Regions from separate parts of the Streptomyces platensis genome, predicted to be linked through region 2. Evidence: riboswitches for the same ligand, from Rfam matches in the RefSeq annotation. Region 2 holds a riboswitch; each other region holds the start of a gene.
What was found. Region 2 has a riboswitch for cyclic di-AMP ahead of CP981_RS15795 (LysM peptidoglycan-binding domain-containing protein). Riboswitches for the same ligand answer to the same signal wherever they lie in the genome.

Region 1: it holds a riboswitch for cyclic di-AMP, as region 2 does, so the genes downstream of both, CP981_RS23785 (C40 family peptidase) here and CP981_RS15795 (LysM peptidoglycan-binding domain-containing protein) in region 2, are expected to answer to the same signal.
Region 3: it holds a riboswitch for cyclic di-AMP, as region 2 does, so the genes downstream of both, CP981_RS35395 (C40 family peptidase) here and CP981_RS15795 (LysM peptidoglycan-binding domain-containing protein) in region 2, are expected to answer to the same signal.

The regions. Positions count from the first base shown of each region.
Region 1 covers NZ_CP023691.1:5,357,055-5,360,317, forward strand. The annotation lists gene CP981_RS23780 (hypothetical protein) at 203-556, shown strand; gene CP981_RS23785 (C40 family peptidase) at 675-1,823, opposite strand; cyclic di-AMP (ydaO/yuaA leader) riboswitch at 1,831-2,015, opposite strand; gene pcrA (DNA helicase PcrA) at 2,306-3,263, shown strand, end outside.
Region 2 covers NZ_CP023691.1:3,623,066-3,626,328, reverse strand. The annotation lists gene CP981_RS15800 (LysM peptidoglycan-binding domain-containing protein) at 206-1,258, shown strand; cyclic di-AMP (ydaO/yuaA leader) riboswitch at 1,510-1,679, shown strand; gene CP981_RS15795 (LysM peptidoglycan-binding domain-containing protein) at 1,687-2,340, shown strand; gene eno (phosphopyruvate hydratase) at 2,679-3,263, shown strand, end outside.
Region 3 covers NZ_CP023691.1:8,007,982-8,011,244, reverse strand. The annotation lists gene CP981_RS35405 (ATP-dependent Clp protease proteolytic subunit) at 1-459, shown strand, start outside; gene CP981_RS35400 (hypothetical protein) at 466-774, shown strand; cyclic di-AMP (ydaO/yuaA leader) riboswitch at 1,064-1,249, shown strand; gene CP981_RS35395 (C40 family peptidase) at 1,254-1,727, shown strand; gene CP981_RS35385 (LysE family translocator) at 1,918-2,568, opposite strand; gene CP981_RS35380 (LysR family transcriptional regulator) at 2,640-3,263, shown strand, end outside.

The DNA.
Region 1 (3,263 bases), 1.7 Mb from region 2:
GCCGCCTGGAGGAGGACGCTAAGCCTGGGTGTTGCGGCAGTGAGTGCGCTTGCCCGGCATTGTCCGCTTTCGACCGCGGCGGGTACGCGGGTGACCGCGGCGCCATGGCCGTACGGCCGGGACCGGCCTGGCCTGACCGAAGCGGCGATAGTGGGCGCCCTGCCCGAAGGGCCGTGCTATACGGCGGCTACGATCCAGCACTATGGACGTAGTAACCAATATCTTCGTCGGCCTGCACATCATCGGCATCGCCTCCCTGCTGGGCGGCTTTCTGACCCAGATGAAGGCGATGAGCGCGGGCACCGCCCGCTTCGTGCCGGCCATGCTGCACGGCGCACTGACGATGCTGGTCACCGGCATCGTGCTGGTCGGCCTCAACCAGGCCCAGGACCACCCGCTCAACAACATCAAGCTCGGCATCAAGATGGCCGTCCTGGTGGTGATCCTGGCGCTGGTCTACGTCAAGCGGGACGACGAGACGGTCGACAAGCCGCTCTTCGGCGCGGTCGGCGGCCTGACCGTGGCCAACATCTTCATCGCGGTGCTCTGGACCTGACGAGCGCCCCACTACGGCACACCGCGCGGTCCTCGCCTCCGGATACGGAAGCGAGGGCCGCGCGGTGGCGTGTGGGGGGTGACCGTGGGGGGTGGTCTGGTGGGGGAGCGGGCCAGGGTCAGCCCGGGCGGACGCTCCCGTATATCGGCATGTAGTAGATCGACTCCTCCCGGACGCTGGCGCCCGGCTTCGGAGCGTGGACCATCTTCCCGTCGCCCAGGTACATGCCGACGTGGCTGATGTCGTCATAGAAGAAGACCAGGTCGCCGGGCTGAAGATCCTTGGTGGCCACCCGCTGGCCCACCTTGACCTGGTCCCAGGTCGTCCGCGGCAGATCGACACCCGCCGCCTTCCACGCCGCCTGGGTCAGCCCCGAGCAGTCGTAGGAAGTGGGTCCGGTCGCGCCCCAGACGTACGGCTTGCCGATCTGGGCGCGGGCGAAGGCGAGCGCCTTGGCGCCCTTGCTGGTGGCTGAGTCGCCCGTGGAGCCGCCCGTGGACCCGCCACCGGTGGAGCCTCCGGTCGAGCCGCCGCCGTCCTGCTGCCGCTGGCGCTCCCGCTCCTGCTGCTTGCGCGCCTCCTCCGCGGCCCGGCGCTTGGCCGCCGCCTCCTTCTGGCGTTCCAGCTCCGCGAGCCGCGCCTTCTCCTGGGCGGTCAGCCGGGAGAGCAGCTGCCGGGCCTCGGCCAGCTTGTCCTGGACTGAGCGCTTGGACTCCTTGAGGGAGGCCTGCGACGCCTGCAACCGCTCCAGGCTGCGGGTCGCCTCGGCGCGCTGCTTGGTGGCCGCCGCCTGCTGCTCCTGGTAGTCGGTGACGGCCTGCTTCTGCCGGCCGGTCAGCCGCTCCATGAGGTGGTTGCGGTCGACGAACTGCTGCGGGTCCTTGGCGAGCATCAGCTGCGCCGTCGGGTTCATGCCGCCGGTCCGGTACTGCGCCGAGGCGAAGGTGCCCAACAGACGCCGGGACTCGTTCATCTTCTCGGCGCGCTTGGCGGAGGCGTCGAGCAGGCTGTCCACGGTGTGGCGCTGTCCGTCGGCGCGCTCCTTGGCGGCGTTGTATTTCTGGGTGGCCACCTCGGCCTGGTGGTAGAGGTCGTCGACCTTCTGCTTGACCTCTTCGACGGTGGGCTTGGGTGCCCTGGGGGCCGCGTCGGCGGACTGCGAGAGCAGGGTGACCGAGGCGAGGGCGGCGGTGGTGAGCCCGGCCGCCGTACGGCGGCCTGTGGGTGAGGCGAGAACGCTGGTGCGCGGCTTGCGATGCGACGCCAAGACCGGCAACTCCTTCCGTGGACCGCCTACCGGGTTAGCTGTCGGGTTCGGGCGGTGTCGCTGACGGAAGGCTTGCCCTACGGTCCGGACGTCCACTGGCGACGGCCGTACGGATCGATTCACCCCGGTGGTGCTGGTGGGTCCCCGGCTCCGGGTGCCTGAGGGCAGGGCCGGACTCGGCGTCGGCGGCCCGTGCGAACCTGTCGTTCGCGGGGAGGCGGGCTGCCTGAGCGAGGACGTTAGCCAACTCGTGTGGCTCCTGTGAAGGCTGATGTTCGATATGCCCGAAACCTTTTCGTGACCTGAACGCGATGCGGGGGTTGTTGTGGCAGATGTCGGATTCGGGTAGACGAAGCGCCGCCCGGCCGGCGCCCGGCCGCCGGCCTCCTGACCTGGCGCTGCGCCGGGGACCGCCCGGAGGTGGCCCGCAATCCGCCACTCCGCGGCGGACTGTCAGTGCGGCGGCCTAGACTCGGTGGGCGATGAGCAGCCTCTTTGACGACAGCTTCCTGGCGGACCTCGGCCACAAGGGCGAGGAGGAGCACCCCCCGCCCCCCGAGGACGAGCACGGCCCGGCCCCGGAGGAGATCCCCGCCGACCTCTTCGGCGGGAGGTTCGACGCGCCCGCGCCCAGGGAGCCGTATTACCGCGATGGCGCCGCCCGCCCCGCCATCGACCCGGCGGCGCTGCTGGAGGGGCTCAACGACGAGCAGAAGGCCGCCGTGGTGCACACCGGCGGCCCGCTGCTGATCGTCGCCGGCGCCGGCTCCGGCAAGACCCGGGTGCTGACCCACCGCATCGCGCATCTGCTCGCGGAGCGCCATGTCCACCCCGGCCAGATCCTCGCGATCACGTTCACCAACAAGGCCGCCGGTGAGATGAAGGAGCGCGTCGAGGAGCTGGTCGGCCCGCGCGCGAACGCCATGTGGGTCTCCACCTTCCACAGCGCCTGCGTCCGCATCCTGCGCCGCGAGTCCAAGAAGCTGGGCTTCACCTCGTCCTTCTCGATCTACGACGCCGCCGATTCCAAGCGCCTGATGGCCTTGGTCTGCCGCGATCTGGATCTGGACCCCAAGCGCTACCCGCCCAAGTCCTTCAGCGCGAAGATCTCCAACCTCAAGAACGAGCTCATCGACGAGGAGACCTTCGCCGGGACGGCGGCTGGGGGCACCTCCCAGACGGAGTCTGGGGGAGGTTTTGAGAAGACGCTGGCCGAGGCGTATGCGATGTACCAGGCACGGCTGCGCGAGGCCAACGCCCTGGACTTCGACGACATCATCATGACGACGGTCAATCTGCTCCAGGCCTTCCCGGATGTCGCCGAGCACTACCGCCGCCGCTTCCGCCATGTCCTCGTCGACGAGTACCAGGACACCAACCACGCTCAGTACACCCTCGTACGCGAACTGGTCGGCCCCGCCGAAACCGCCGCCGAGCTGT
Region 2 (3,263 bases):
TGATCTCCGCTACACCGACTTGTGACTACCCGTGACCCCGGCTACCTTTCGACCCTACGATCGACAGGCTTCACTCGATCGGTCGAAGCGGTGATGTGGGGGACCGTTGTAACGGTGCCGCTCGCGTGCGTCGGCCGGCCGGAAGCCTCGTCGAGCAGCTCGAAGAGCTCGTCGACAACTCAACCGCCGCGCGAAAGGCATCCGCATGCGTTCCGGGAACGGCCGACATCGTCGCCCCCGTCAGGCACCGGCCATCTTTGTCACGGCGGGAGTGACCGGCGCCGGCTTCGCCCTCCCCCTCCTCGGGGCGAGCGGCGCACACGCCGCCGACACCGCGACCTGGGACAAGGTCGCCCAGTGCGAGAGCGCAGGCGTGTGGAGCGCCGCCTCGGGCAACGGCTACTACGGCGGCCTCCAGCTGACCCAGGAAATGTGGGACAACTACGGCGGCTCGGCCTACGCCTCGCGCCCCGACTACGCCAGTCGCTCCCAGCAGATCGCCGTGGCCGAGTCGATCCTCGACGACCGCGGGCCGGACGCCTGGCCGAGCTGTGCCGTGAACGCGGGGCTGACCGGCGACGGCAAGGCCCCGGAGGTCGACCCGGGCGGCACCAGCACCCCCGAGCCCGACCCGTCGGACTCCCAGGGTTCCCTCGACCCCTGGGGCACCTCCGGTTCCCACGACCACGGGGACTCCGCCGGCAAGGACGACGAGCCGAGCGGGCAGCCGTCCGACGCGACGCCGTCGCCCGACGCCTCGGACTCCGGTGAGCCCGGCGACGCGTCCACGAGCCCGGAGCCGTCCGACCCGGCGACGCCCGGCGACCGGGACGACGATCACGACCCGTCGCAGTCCGCCGACCCGTCCGACGATGCCCCGTCCGACGGCGACGCGTCCGGCAGCCCCTCCACGGACCCGTCCGAGGACGGCAGCCGCACGGACAGCACCGGCACGCCGCGTGAGGTGCCCGCCAAGGGCAAGCACCGCGGCGAGGCGGGCGACGGGGGCGCCAAGGGTGACGACGGCAGGTCCGGCGGCCGGCACGCCTCGCGGGGCGATGACGCGCACCGTACGGGCCCGGCGGCCGGCGGCGACTACACGGTGCGCCCGGGTGACAGCCTGTCAGCCATCGCCGCGGCCCACCGGCTGCCCGGCGGATGGCCCGCGCTCTACGACCGCAACGAGGGCGTCATCGGCACCGACGCGGACCTGATCCAGCCCGGTCAGCAGCTCGATCTCGGGCGGAACGCAGGGTAGTTCGGCACCCTTCGCCCTCTTTTGGGAAAGTGAGACAAGGGTCTCGTTGACTCTCGTGGGGTCCGGTGTGCGCAACACCGGCATACCGGGCCTCACCTGCGGATATGTAACCAACCCGTGATCAAAAACGGTCAACTTGGTTCAGATGGTGGGGTTTGAACCCCAAGGGCATTACTGCTTAACGTCAGGATCGCTCGCCAAAGCGAGCCCCTCGATCACACGCCGAATCCTGCCGGTGGTCGAAGGCACTTGACGCGCAAGCGCCGAAGGCAGGAGCGGGGGACCCAAGGTAAGTGCCGGCCCCGCCCGTGAAAACGGGTCAACCGGCTTGGGGTGAAGCCAGGTGCGCTTGCGTACCCGGCCGGGCGACTCATCAGCCCGAACCCGACAGCTCACCTCGTAGGCGTCGGTGAGGAAACGAACGAACCATGCTGATCTTCAAGGGCAAGCACCGTCGTCCCTCCAAGGCCGTCCGCGTCGCCACCCTCGCCGGTGTCGCCGGTGCCGCCGTGGCCGTCCCGATGATGGGTGCCACCTCCGCCTCCGCCGCCTCCGTCGCCACCTGGGACAAGGTCGCCCAGTGCGAGTCCGGCGGCAACTGGTCGATCAACACCGGTAACGGCTACTACGGTGGCCTCCAGTTCTCCAACTCCAGCTGGGCCGCCGCCGGTGGCACCAAGTACGCGCCGCGCGCCGACCTGGCCAGCAAGGCCCAGCAGATCTCCGCCGCCGAGAAGCTCCTCGCCATCCAGGGCCCGGGCGCCTGGTCCTGCGCCGGTGCGGGCAACCTGACCGCCGGCGGTCCGTCCCCCGACGTCGACACCTCCGCGCAGACCAAGTCCGCGCCGAAGCAGGAGTCCGCCAAGCCGGAGGTCAAGAAGGCCCCGTCCCAGGACCGTGCCTCGCGCTCCGCCGAGCGCAAGTCCACCGGCCACGGCAACTACACCGTCAAGGCGGGCGACACCCTCGCCAAGATCGCCAAGGCCCACGGCACCAACTGGAAGTCGGTCTACGAGGCCAACAAGTCGGTCATCGGCGGCAACCCGAACCTGATCATCCCGGGTCAGCAGCTCAACGTCTGAGCCGGAGCTCACCGGGGCTCCTGAGGGCCCGAGCGGCGGGCCCCCTTTCCCTCCGTGAGACCGCCCCGTCACGGCGCGCCCTTCCCCCCAGCGCGCCGTGGCGGGGCTTCTCATGTTCCGGGCCGCACCCGGCCCGCCCGGCCGTCGGCAGGCCGCTGACCGGCGCCGTTCCGCGACTTTTCCCGTTCGGCGAACAATGTGCCAAACGTCCCGCGTACTGGGCCTTTGGGCAGGTTTTCGGGGGTGTTCCGTCCCACGGAGCGGGCCAAGGGCAGGCGGACGAGCCCGGGGCCGTTAGGCTCATGCGCAGAACGCCAGACACCCACGAAGGAGACAACGTGCCGTCGATCGACGTCGTCGTAGCCCGCGAAATTCTCGACTCGCGAGGTAATCCCACGGTCGAGGTCGAGGTCGGCCTCGACGACGGCAGCACCGGCCGTGCCGCCGTCCCGTCCGGCGCCTCCACCGGCGCCTTCGAGGCCATCGAGCTCCGCGACGGCGACCCGAACCGCTACCTCGGCAAGGGCGTCGAGAAGGCCGTCCTGGCCGTCATCGAGCAGATCGGCCCGGAGCTCGTCGGCTACGACGCGACCGAGCAGCGGCTGATCGACCAGGCGATGTTCGACCTGGACGCCACCGACAACAAGGGCTCGCTCGGCGCCAACGCCATCCTCGGCGTCTCCCTCGCCGTCGCGCACGCCGCCTCCGAGGCCAGCGACCTCCCGCTGTTCCGCTACCTCGGCGGCCCGAACGCGCACGTCCTGCCCGTCCCGATGATGAACATCCTCAACGGTGGGTCGCACGCCGACTCCAACGTGGACATCCAGGAGTTCATGATCGCCCCGATCGGCGCGGAGTCCTTCTCCGAGGCGCTGCGCTGGGGTACCGAGGTCTACCACACCCTCAAGAAGGTCCTGAAGGAG
Region 3 (3,263 bases), 4.4 Mb from region 2:
GCCGCGCCCGACCAGGACATCTCGCTCTACATCAACTCCCCCGGCGGCTCCTTCACGGCGATGACCGCCATCTACGACACGATGCGCTTCGTGTCGTGCGATGTGCAGACCATCTGTCTGGGGCAGGCCGCCTCCGCAGCCGCGGTCCTGCTGGCCGCCGGCACCCCCGGAAAGCGGCTGGCCCTGCCCGGCGCCCGGATCCTGATCCACCAGCCCTCGCTCCACGAGCCCGTCCAGGGCCAGGCCACCGATCTCCAGATCGAGGCCGAGGAGTTGCTGCGCACCCGCGACATGCTGGAGCGGATGCTGGCCGAACACACCGGACAGCCCCGGGAGCGGATCGCCGCCGATATCGAGCGCGACAAGATCTTCGACGCCGAAGCCGCCCGGGAGTACGGCCTGATCGACGCACTCACCCGTCAGCGCAAGCAGTCCGCCCCCCAACTCGGCGAGCGGTGAGCCCGGATGCTGCTGCCGGAACTTCCGCCACTGCCCGCCCTGACACGGGCCGAGGGCGACCTGATCGACCGCTACCTGGAGGTGCTCGACCTGCTGGGCAGGATCAACCCGGCCCGGGGCGGCGACACCTACACCGGACTGCGGGCCGCCCAAGCACTGGTCGGCAAGGCCGCCGGACTGCGCGACGCGCTGACACTGATGCACGACCGGGGCGAGAGCGAGCTGCACCGCGAGACCCTGGCCCGGGCGCTCCGGGTACTGGAGGGCGAGCGCCGGGCCGGGCTCGTGACGATGCCGCCGGCCACGGAGAGTTGACGCGACACGCACACGGAGCTGCGCATACGGCGTAGCGTCCGGGCCCGATGTGAGGAGGCGACGAATTGCGCGGGGAGAGGCAATTCCTTGGACCTTTGATGTTTCGCCCCTGGTCCAGGGGCTGCGACGCTCCGCGCCTCAGCGCATGAGGGAACAAAAGTAACCATTCAGGCGAAGTGTGACGCATGTCACATACGGCATTTTCAGCTCGGAATTCTGGTGGCGGGTGCGTGACGATCCCTTCGACGGCAAGACCCCGCCACAGCGACGGGGCGGTCCGGACGGGCGCCTAATCCCGCCGCCGTACCGGATGTCCGGTCGACGTTGTGGATCGGCGGGAGCGGAGGACCCGAGCAGGACGGGGTCCCGGCCTTATGGCCGAGGGCTCCTTGGGGTGAAGCCGTACGCACGGCCGGGCATCTTCGCCTGCCCGAACCCGACAGGTCTTCCTTCGCAGGCGGCTGACGAAGGGTTTGCGCATGACTGTGCGCATGCATACGCCGAATCTGCTGGCGCGCGCCGGCACCGTCACCGCTCTGACGCTGGTCACCCTGGGCGGGACAACCGTCTCCCCAGGAGAGACCGGGAACGCCGAAGCCGCGACGGTGTCCGCCTACGCGCTGCGGATCGCGGCCTCCAAGAGCGGCGCGCCCTACCAATACGGCGCCCAAGGGCCGTACCGCTTCGACTGTTCGGGCCTGACGCTGTATTCGTTCAAGCGCGCCGGGCGGGCGCTGCCCCGTACCGCCGCCGCACAGTACGTCCGCACCCGGCATGTCCCAGCCTCCGTGCGCAGACGCGGTGACCTGGTCTTCTTCCGTTCCGCACGCGGCATTTACCACGTCGGCATCTACGCGGGCCGGGGCCGGATGTGGCATGCGCCCAAGGCCGGGAGCGTGGTGCGGCTGGAACGGATCTGGAGTGGCGCGGTGTCCTATGGACGTGTGGGCTGACCGGCATTTCGTCTCACGTGTGATCAATTACCAGTGGGATTGGCCAACTTGGCCGGGTTACCTCACCACTGAGCACACTGCTGACGGCTGCGGCGCGCGGAAGCTTCCCGCCCGCGGACGGCTCGGTGACGGTGCTGCCCCGCCGTCGCCGCGGGACACCGGGGTGCGCCGGCCTGCCCGTGCCCGTCCTTCAGGCCAGTACGACCTCGACGAGCAGGATGCCGCCCAGTGTGGTGAGCAGCGCTCCGGTGACGGCTTCCAGGGCGCGGGTGACCCGGGGGCGGCGCAGCCAGCTGCCCAGGCGGTCGACGAGCAGAGCGACGGCGGGGAACCACACCAGGGCCATGGCCACGACCATCGTCGCGAGCAGCAGCGTGCGCGGCAGCGCGGGCTCGCCGGCCGGGACGAACTGCGGCAGCAGACTGAGGAAGAGGACCGGGGCCTTGGGGTTGAGGGCGTTGGTCAGGAAGCCCTGGCGCAGGCTTCGCCCCGCGGTGGCCGGGCGGGCGGCCGGGCTGTCGGCCGGTGCGGTCGCGGCATCGCCGGGCGTCCCCCTGCGGCGGACGGCAGCGGCCAGCGCACCGACGCCGAGGTACAACAGATAGACCCCGCCCAGGAGTTGGACGGCGCCGAAGAGCGCGGGCACGGCCACCAGCACGGCCGCGAGCCCGGCGACCGCCAGTGCGGTGTGCACCAGCAGCCCGCCCGCCACTCCGACGGCGGCCGCCACCCCCGCCCGGCGCGAGTCGAGTGCGTGGCGCACCACGACCGCGAAGTCCGCGCCCGGCATGGCGACCATGCCCGCGGCGACTCCGGTGAAGGCCATCAGCTGTCCGTCCATGGGAGCAGTTTCGCTGGTCAGAGCCTTTAATGGGGAGTGGCAATGTTCTTGGGGGGCCTAAAGAGGTTCTTATGTACGACCCCACGCGGCTGGCCGCTCTGGTGGCGGTGGCGGAGGCCGGTTCGATCAGCAGAGCCGCCGACCGGCTGGGCTACACCGCGCCCGCGCTCTCCCAGCAGCTCGCCAAGCTGGAGCGGGAGGCCGGGACGGCGCTGCTGGTGCGCCACCACCGCGGGGCGCGGCTGACGGCGGCCGGTGAGCTGCTGCTCGTACGGGCCCGGCGGGTGCTCGACGAGCTGGAGCAGGCGCGGCACGAGCTGTCCCGGCTGACGGGGCTGTCCGGCGGCCGACTGCGGGTCGGCACGTTCATGACCGCCGGGACGCATCTGCTGCCGCCCGCGCTCAACGCGTTCCGGCGCGCGCACCCCGATGTGGAGCTGAGCGTCACGGAGTACGTACCTCCGCAGGCCACCGCAGCGGTGGCGCTGGGCGAGGTCGATCTGGCGCTGACGCACGAGTATGTGCCGGGCGAGGCGATGCCGCCGCCGGAGGGGGTGCGGCTCGAACCGCTGCTGACCGAGGAACTGGTGCTGGTCACCGCGCCGGGCCATGCCCTGTCGGCGGGTGCCGGACGTCTGCCGCTCGCCGAGCTGGCCGGTCAGCCGCTGGTCAGCATGGCACCGGCCAACCCGAAC